DNA from 2 places in the Variovorax sp. V116 genome. Region 2 is predicted to be linked to the other one. Evidence: riboswitches for the same ligand, from Rfam matches in the RefSeq annotation. Region 2 holds a riboswitch; the other holds the start of a gene.
What was found. Region 2 has a riboswitch for thiamine pyrophosphate ahead of thiC (phosphomethylpyrimidine synthase ThiC). Riboswitches for the same ligand answer to the same signal wherever they lie in the genome.
Positions count from the first base shown of each region.

Region 1: linked by a shared signal. The riboswitch ahead of ACAM58_RS11810 (cytosine permease) and the one ahead of thiC (phosphomethylpyrimidine synthase ThiC) in region 2 are both predicted to bind thiamine pyrophosphate.

Region 1 is NZ_AP028661.1:2,486,117-2,490,523, forward strand. It holds gene thiD (bifunctional hydroxymethylpyrimidine kinase/phosphomethylpyrimidine kinase) at 1-798, shown strand, start outside; gene ACAM58_RS11810 (cytosine permease) at 746-2,086, opposite strand; TPP riboswitch at 2,163-2,270, opposite strand; gene ACAM58_RS11815 (aminotransferase class III-fold pyridoxal phosphate-dependent enzyme) at 2,388-3,692, shown strand; gene ACAM58_RS11820 (NAD(P)/FAD-dependent oxidoreductase) at 3,679-4,407, opposite strand, start outside.
Region 2 is NZ_AP028661.1:4,905,567-4,909,973, forward strand. It holds gene ACAM58_RS23440 (thioredoxin family protein) at 1-134, opposite strand, end outside; gene ACAM58_RS23445 (HAD family hydrolase) at 238-930, opposite strand; gene thiC (phosphomethylpyrimidine synthase ThiC) at 984-2,870, opposite strand; TPP riboswitch at 2,961-3,065, opposite strand; gene ACAM58_RS23455 (YchJ family protein) at 3,092-3,520, opposite strand; gene ACAM58_RS23460 (acyl-CoA dehydrogenase family protein) at 3,607-4,407, opposite strand, start outside.

The DNA.
Region 1 (4,407 bases), 2.4 Mb from region 2:
GGCTCCGACAGCGGCGGCGGTGCCGGCATCCAGGCCGACCTGAAGACCTTCGCGGCGCTCGGCTGCTACGGCATGACGGCCATCACGGCGCTCACCGCGCAGAACACGCTCGGCGTGTCGGGCATCCATGGCGTGCCGCCGGCTTTCCTCAAGGCGCAGATCCAGGCGGTGGTCGAGGACATCGGCGTGGATGCGGTCAAGCTCGGCATGCTGCATGCGCCCGAGGTGGTCGAGGTGGTGGCCTGGGCCATCGATCACTACCGGCTGCCCAACGTAGTGCTCGACCCGGTGATGGTCGCCACCAGCGGCGACCGCCTGATCGCCTCCGAAACCGTGCAGGTGCTGGTGCGCGAGCTGTTCCCGCGCGCCGTGGTGGTCACGCCCAACCTCGACGAAGCGGCCTTGCTGATCGGCCATGCGATCGGCGGCATCGATGCCCTCGACGATGCGGCCAACGAACTGCTGGCGCTCGGCGCGCAGGCCGTGCTGCTCAAGGGCGGGCACTTGCCGGGCGACGAGGTGGTCGACGTGCTGCTGCAGGCGGGCGGCGCTCGAAAGCGGCTGGCCTCGCAGCGCATCGCGAGCCGCAACCTGCATGGCACGGGCTGCACGCTGTCGTCCGCCATTGCCGCGCACCTGGCGCTGGGGCTTGCGTTGCCCGAGGCCGTCGAATGCGCGCGCGCCTACATCCTCGGCGCGATGGCCGCCGGTGCGCATGTGAAGACCGGCGCGGGACACGGTCCGCTCAACCACGGTTTTGCGCCAGTGCCGACGCACCGCCTGCCGCCGTCGGCGTAGCCTTGGGCCGGCTGGCCCAGGCCAGCAGGAATGTCGCGGCCAGCGTGGGCAGCGCCGAGCCGAATTGCGGCGCCCACTTGGCGAGCGCGTGGTAGGCCGCGATGCCCGCAATCCAGATCAGCGCCGCGCCCAGGTCGACCCGGCGCGTGCCCACCGACAAGACCGCCTGGCCCGTGCCCAGCCGCCCCAGGATTACGCCGTAGAGCGGCACGAACACCGAACTCAGCATCAGCAGGAACGGCTCGAGCGTGTGCATCGGCAGCACCAGCGCGAGCGCCGTGCACAGCGCCGCCAGCAGGAGGCCCCAGCGCCGCACGCTCCAGCGCGGCAGCAGGCTATGGGTGGACACCGAGCCCGAATACACATCGCCGTACGCGTTGTCGAGCTCGTCGATCAGGATCAGGCCCAGCGCCACCAGGCCGCCTTGGGCGAGCAGCAGCGCGGTGACCAGGCCGGTGCCCGGCTCCGCCACGCTCACCACCATCACGCCGAGCGCATAGCACCAGACGTTGGCCAGCGCATAGCCGATCCAGGTGCCGCTGAAGGCGCTGCCCAGGCCGCCTGCGCTGCGCTTGCCGTGGCGCGCGTAGTCGGCCACCAGCGGCAGCCACGAGACCGGCATCGCAATCACCAGGTCGAGCGCGCTGAACATGCCCATGCCGCCGTCGCCGGGGCGCGCCCAGAAGGCGTCGAGGCCCTTGGCTTGCAGGCGCGTCGCGAACTGCCAGGTCAGCCAGAGCAGAGAAAGCACCACCAGCGGCAGGCCGAAGCGGCTCACGAAGCGCCGCACCAGCTTGACCATGGAGCCGGCCAAAAGCGCCAGCAGCACCGCGCCCCAGAGCAGCGTGGTGAGGGCGCCGCCCAGCGGCCCGCCGAGCGCCAGGCCGAAGGCCTGCTGGCCGATCGCCTGCGTGCCTTCGCGCATGATGACGAGCTCGAAGGTGGTCCAGCCCACCAGCTGCACGATGTTGAGCAGCACCGGCAGCCGTGCGAAGGCGCTGCCGTAGGTGGCGTGCATCAGCCCGGCGCTCGCCAGGCCGCTCTCGCAGCCGAGCCGCGCAGTCCAGGCCAACAGGCCTGCGCCGAGCAGCGAACCCAGCACGATCGCGATGGCCGCGTCGCGCGTGCCCACCGCCGGCACCAGGTAGGCACCGATCTGCATCACCAGCAGCCCGACGCCCAGGCTGAACCAGAGCGATGCGTGGTCGTGCCAGCCGAACACGCGCTGCGACGCGGGCAGGGGCGCCAGCGCCTCGTTGGCGGAAGAAAGTTCGTCGTCGTGTGCCATCCAGTTGCTCCAGTGCAAAAGGTTTGGCAGGTGGGCGAGGCTCCGGCGGTGGAGCCATCGCGCGAGACAACGCGACAGGCCGCCGGACCAGCTTCCCTGCGCGAGGATTACCTCAGTCAGGTTCAAAGGGACTCTCTCAGTCAGCCCCGGAACGGATCCCGGTTCGACACCCCTAGCGGTGGTGCTCCGCGCCGTGGCGCAAAGCGGAAACTATTGTACGAGCCTGTGCGCCCAGCCTCCAAACCATGGATGATGGTCCGGATATGGCAATCCGCATGCCGCCACTTCGAGGATGTGTTCCATGAGCGATTCCGCAATCGACCAGTCCCTTGCCCAGGCCTTCCAGCGCTTCACCGAGGCCAACCCGGCCAGCCGGCGCCAGTTCGAGGCGCAGGTGCGCTACATGCCCGGTGCCAACAGCCGCTCGGTGCTGTTCTATGCGCCGTTTCCGCTCACCATCGCCAAGGGCGAGGGCGCTGCGCTCTGGGATGCCGACGGCCACCGCTATGCCGACTTCATCGCCGAATACACGGCCGGCGTCTACGGCCACTCGGCACCCGAGATCCGCGATGCCGTCGTCGAGGCAATGCAGGGTGGCATCAACCTCACGGGCCACAACCTGCTCGAAGGAAGGCTCGCCAAGACCATCTGCGAGCGCTTTCCGCAGATCGAGCAATTGCGCTTCACCAACTCGGGCACCGAGGCCAACCTGATGGCGCTCACGGCCGCGCTGCACTTCACGGGGCGGCGGAAGATCGTGGTGTTTTCGGGCGGCTACCACGGCGGCGTGCTCGGGTTCGGCGCCAAGCCGCTGCCGACGACCGTGCCCTTCGACTTCCTGGTGCTGCCCTACAACGATGTGCAGGCTGCGAGCGAACAGATCGAGAAGCACGGGTCGGAGATCGCCGCGATCCTGGTCGAGCCGATGCAGGGTGCGAGCGGCTGCATTCCGGGGCGCCTCGACTTTCTGCAAGCACTTCGCGAGGGTGCGACGAAGGTGGGCGCGCTGCTGGTCTTCGACGAGGTCATGACCTCGCGCCTCGCACCGAACGGCCTCGCCAACAAGCTGGGCATCCGGTCGGACCTGACCACGCTGGGCAAGTACATCGGCGGCGGCATGTCGTTCGGCGCTTTCGGCGGGCGCTCGGACGTGATGGCGCAGTTCGATCCGCGCACCGGGTCGCTCTCCCATTCGGGCACCTTCAACAACAACGTGATGACCATGGCGGCCGGCTATGCGGGCCTCACGAAGCTGTTCACGCCCGAGGCGGCAGGCAGGCTGGCCGAGCGCGGCGAGGCGATGCGTGCGCGGCTCAATGCGCTGTGTGCGAAAGAGGATGTGGCCATGCAGTTCACCGGCGTCGGTTCGCTGATGAACGCACATTTCGTGCGCGGGGAAGTGCGGCGCGTGGACGACCTGGCGGCGGTCGACGGGCGGCTGCGGCAGTTGCTGTTCTTCCACCTGCTGGGCGAGGGCATCTACGCCTCGCCGCGCGGCTTCATCGTGCTGTCTCTGCCGCTGACCGATGCGGACATCGACCGGTTCGCCGCCGCCATCGGCCGCTTCATCGGCGAATACCGCGCGCTGCTGCCTAGCGCGAAGTAGCCACGCCCAGCAGCTCGTGCAGCCGCGTGCTGGTGGTCGTGTACTGCAGCGGAATCGCCTTGCCCGGGAACACGATGGCGGTGGCGCCCCAGGCCGCCAGCGTGGCTTCATGGAAGCCGCAGACGATGAGCTTCTTCTTGCCCGGATAGGTGTTGATGTCACCCACCGCGAACACGCCGCGTTCACGGGTTTCGTACTTCTCGGTGTCGACCGGCACCTGCTTGCGCTCCAGTTCCAGGCCCCAGTCGGCAATGGGGCCGAGGCGCGGGGAGATGCCCAGGCAGGCGATCAGCGCGTCGAGCGGCAGGTCGACGGTGGTTGCGTCGGGCGTGGTGATCTGCAGTTGCCTGCCGTCGAAAGCGGTGGGTTGGCCGACCTTGAACGCGAGCTTGCCGTCGGCCACCAGCGCGCGCATCGACGCGACCAGCGCCTCGTCGGCCTGGAACCCGTCGCGCCGGTGGACCAGCGTGACCTGCTTCGCAATGGCCGTGAGCGCGATGGCGGTTTCCAGCGCCACGTCGTCGCCGCCATTCACCACCACCGCCTGCCTGGCAAAGCGGTCCAGCGAATCGGGGTGGTAGAAAAGCGAGCGGCCTTCGAACTGCGCAATGCCTTCGAGCGCGATGCGCTTGGGCACGAAGGCACCGACACCGGCCGCGATGAACACGGTCTTCGCCAGGAAAGCCGTGCCGGCGGTGGTGGTCAGCAGCAGGCG
Region 2 (4,407 bases):
AAGGCCTCGGCGATATGAGGTTGCGCGGCCTTGCAGATGCCGCACCAGTTGGTGCCGAACTCGACCACCGCCGGGCCCTTCAGGGCATCGATCTCGGCGCGGTCGGGCTGCTCGGTCTTGTATTCGGAAGTCATGGGATCCGGCTCCTTGTGGACTGGCTTGCTTGATGCCATTGCAGCAGAAACACCGCGGGCTTGCTGGCGGCAGGGGCGGGCTTGGTTTTTCCAGGCCCGTTTTTCAGGCCGGCTGCAGGCCGTGCGAAGCGAGCAGCGCGGGCAGTTCCCGCATGTCGCTGAACACCTGCAGTGCGCCGACGCTGCGCAGCGCCTCGGGGCCGCTGTGGCCCGATTCGCCGGTGCTGTAGCCGAACACCGTGGCACCCGCAGCCACGCCGGCCATCGCGCCCGTGACGGTGTCCTCGACCACCGCGCAGCGCTTCGGATCGACGCCCAGCGCCTCGGCGGCGGCCAGATAAACGTCAGGGTGCGGCTTGGAGCGCGGCATCTCGTGGCCGCTGAAGATGCGGCCTTCGAAACACTCGAGCAGACCGACCTTCGCCAGTTGCAGCTCGACCTTGTGGCGGTCGGCGCCCGAGGCGCAGGCGATGCGGCCCCGGAGCCGCGCATGAATTTCGCGAATGGCCGCGGGGGCGTGCGCAATGGCCACGAGGTCGCGCTCGAGGGCTTCGTTGCGGCGGGCCCTGAAGGCCTTGAGCCAGTCTTCGGTGATCCTGACGCCGGTCTTCGATTCGATGAGCGCGGTTTCGTCCTTCACGGCCTTGCCGGTGAAGGTGTTCATCGACTCTTCGGTGGTGAGGTGCCAGCCGAGTTCGCCGAGCATCTCGGCGAGCACGCGGTTGGTGATGGGTTCGGAATCGACGAGGACGCCGTCGCAGTCGAAAAGGACGGCGTCGAAGGGGAATGGGGTCATTGCGCGGAGGGGTTCGGGGGAATCCCCCATGGTAGCAATGACCCCGGCCGGGCTCAGGACGCGGGCTGGATCGGGATGTAGATCTCGCCGCCGCCCGCCATGAACTCCCTGGACTTCTGCGCCATTCCTTCGGCCATGGCTTCCGCCTCGGCCACGCCCTTCTTCGCCGCGTACTCGCGCACTTCCTGCGTGATCTTCATCGAGCAGAACTTCGGGCCGCACATCGAGCAGAAATGCGCCACCTTGCTCGAATCCTTGGGCAGGGTCTCGTCATGGAATTCGCGCGCCGTGTCGGGGTCCAGGCCCAGGTTGAACTGGTCCTGCCAGCGGAATTCGAAGCGCGCCTTGCTGAGCGCATCGTCGCGCGAGCGCGCGCCGGGGTGCCCCTTGGCCACGTCGGCCGCATGCGCGGCGATCTTGTAGGCAATGATCCCCTGCTTCACGTCGTCGCGGTCGGGCAGGCCCAGGTGCTCCTTGGGCGTCACGTAGCAGAGCATCGCGGTGCCGGCCCAGCCGATCATCGCGGCGCCGATGGCGCTGGAGATATGGTCGTAGCCCGGCGCGATGTCGATGGTCAGCGGGCCGAGCGTGTAGAACGGCGCCTCGTGGCAGTGCTTGAGCTGCTCGTCCATGTTGGCCTGGATCATGTGCATCGGCACGTGGCCGGGCCCCTCGATCATGGTCTGCACGTCGTGCTTCCATGCGATCTGCGTGAGCTCGCCCAGCGTGCGCAGCTCGGCGAACTGCGCTTCGTCATTCGCATCGGCGCCCGAGCCCGGGCGCAGGCCGTCGCCGAGCGAGAAGCTCACGTCGTAGGCCTTCATGATGTCGCAGATGTCCTCGAAGCGCTCGTAGAGAAAGCTCTCCTTGTGGTGCGCGATGCACCACTTGGCCATGATCGAGCCGCCGCGCGAGACGATGCCCGTCATGCGGTCGGCCGTCAGGTGGATGAACGGCAGCCGCACGCCGGCGTGGATGGTGAAGTAGTCGATGCCCTGCTCGGCCTGCTCGATCAGCGTGTCGCGGAAGATCTCCCAGGTCAGGTCCTCGGCCACGCCGCCCACCTTCTCGAGCGCCTGGTAGATCGGCACGGTGCCGATGGGCACGGGACTGTTGCGCACGATCCAGTCGCGCGTGGTGTGGATGTTCTTGCCAGTGGAAAGGTCCATCACGTTGTCGGCACCCCAGCGGATCGCCCACACGAGCTTTTCCACTTCTTCCTCGATGCTCGAGGTGACGGCCGAGTTGCCGATGTTGGCGTTGATCTTGACCTTGAAGTTGCGGCCGATGGCCATCGGCTCGACTTCAGGATGGTTGATGTTGGCCGGAATGATGGCGCGGCCGCGCGCCACCTCGTCGCGCACGAACTCGGGCGTGATGATGCGCGGAATGCTCGCGCCCATCGGGTTGCCGGCCACGCGCTTGGCGCGCTCCTCGTTGGCGAGGTATTCGGCCATCCACTCGCGCTTGCCGTTCTCGCGCAGCGCCACGTATTCCATCTCGGGCGTGACGATGCCGCGGCGCGCGTAGTGCATCTGCGTGACGTTGGCCCCTGACTTGGCGCGGCGCGGCGTGCGCTGCAGCGCCGAGGCGCCGGCGCGCAGTTCGGCCAGGCGCTGGGCATCGTGGTCGTGCGCGTGCTTCAGGCCCTCGTCGAGCGCCTGGTGCGAGCGGCCTTCGTAGCTTTCGGTGTCGTTGCGCTCGGCGATCCAGGCGCCGCGCACGCCGGGCAGGCCGCGGCGCACGTCGATCTCGACCTTGGCATCGGTGTAGGGGCCCGAGGTGTCGTAGAGCGACACGGTCTCGCCGTTGGTCAGCAGCACGTCGCGCACCGGCACGTTGAGGTCGGGCCGGCTGCCCGGGATCAGGCACTTGTGCGATGCGGGAAAGGGCTCGCGCGTGAGCGAGAGCAGGGAGGTGAACTTGTCGGGGGCATTCATGCGGGGCACTCCTTGTTGAGGGAAAGGGTGCTCCGCAATCGCTCTGAGGACTTTGGGCCGCCACGTTGGTGGGTGGGTGGCGGGACCGGAGTCGGGGAGTGCAGCTCTTCTTACGCCGGTATGACCCGGATCAAGTTCGCGGGTCGGCACTTTGCCATCTCAGCACGCCACATGCGTGCACCCCGGAGCGGGGACTATTGTGCGGGCCATGGCCCGGTGCGTCAACCGGGGGTCTGCAGATCGCCTTCGAGGTAGAACCAGCGGTCGCCCTCGCGCACGAAGCGGCTGCGCTCGTGCAGGCGCGTGGCGGCGCCGGTGCTGCTGCGCTGGCGGGCGACGAATTCGACCTCGGCATGGTCGGCGTCCAGCACCGAGCGCGAGCGGATGTCCAGGCCCAGCCACTTCACGCCGGGTTCGAACTCGATCGACGCCGGCCGCGTCGACGCATGCCAGGTGGCAAGCAGGTAGGGGCCGCGTTCCAGCACGAACGCGGTATAGCGCGAGCGCATCAGCGATTCGGCGTCGGGCGCGGGCGTGCCCTCGAAATCCTCGAGGTAGCGGCCGCAGCACAGGGCATAGCCGATGGGCTTGTCTCGGCGGTCCGTGCGGCCGCAGGGGCAAGGTCCGGTGGGGGGAACAGTGGCGCTCATGAAGGCCTCTATTGGAACATCCTCCGGGCCCTTCGCCCGATGGGGCAAGCCCGGGGCGCCGTCCAGGAGCCTTCCGAGCGCCCGGTTCAGGCCAGTGCGCGCTGGATCAGCAGCTTCTGGATGTCCGAGGTGCCTTCGTAGATCTGGCACACCCGCACGTCGCGATAAATGCGCTCGAGCGGAAAGTCGTTCACGTAGCCGTAGCCGCCCAGCGTCTGGATCGCGGCGCTGCAGACGCGCTCGGCCATTTCGCTCGCGAACAGCTTGGCCATGGCGGCTTCCTTGAGGCACGGGCGGCCGGCGTCTCGCAGGCTGGCGGCGTGCCAGATCAGCTGGCGCGCGGCTTCGAGCTGCGTGGCGCACTCGGCCAGCCTGAAACCGACGGCCTGCTGGTCGAAGATCGCCCCGCCGAAGGCCTGGCGTTCCTTGGCATAGGCCAGCGCCACGTCGAAGGCGCTGCGCGCCATGCCCACGCTCTGCGCCGCAATGCCGATGCGGCCGCCCTCGAGCGCGCCCAGCGCGATCTTGTAGCCCTCGCCCTCGGCGCCGATGAGGTTTTCCACCGGGATGCGGCAGCCGTCGAAATTGATCTGCGCGGTGTCGCTGCTGTGCTGGCCCAGCTTGTCCTCGAGCCGCGCCACGCTGTAGCCCGGCGCATCGGTCGGCACGATGAAAGCGCTCATGCCGCGCTTGCCCGCGCCCCTGTCGGTCACCGCGATGACGATGGCGACCTGGCCGTTCTTGCCGCTGGTGATGAACTGCTTCACGCCGTCGATCACGTAGCCATCGCCGTCCTTGCGCGCCGTGGTGCGCAGGCTCGATGCATCGCTGCCGGCCTGCGGCTCGGTGAGGCAGAAGGCGCCGAGCATCCGGCCCTGCGCCAGCGG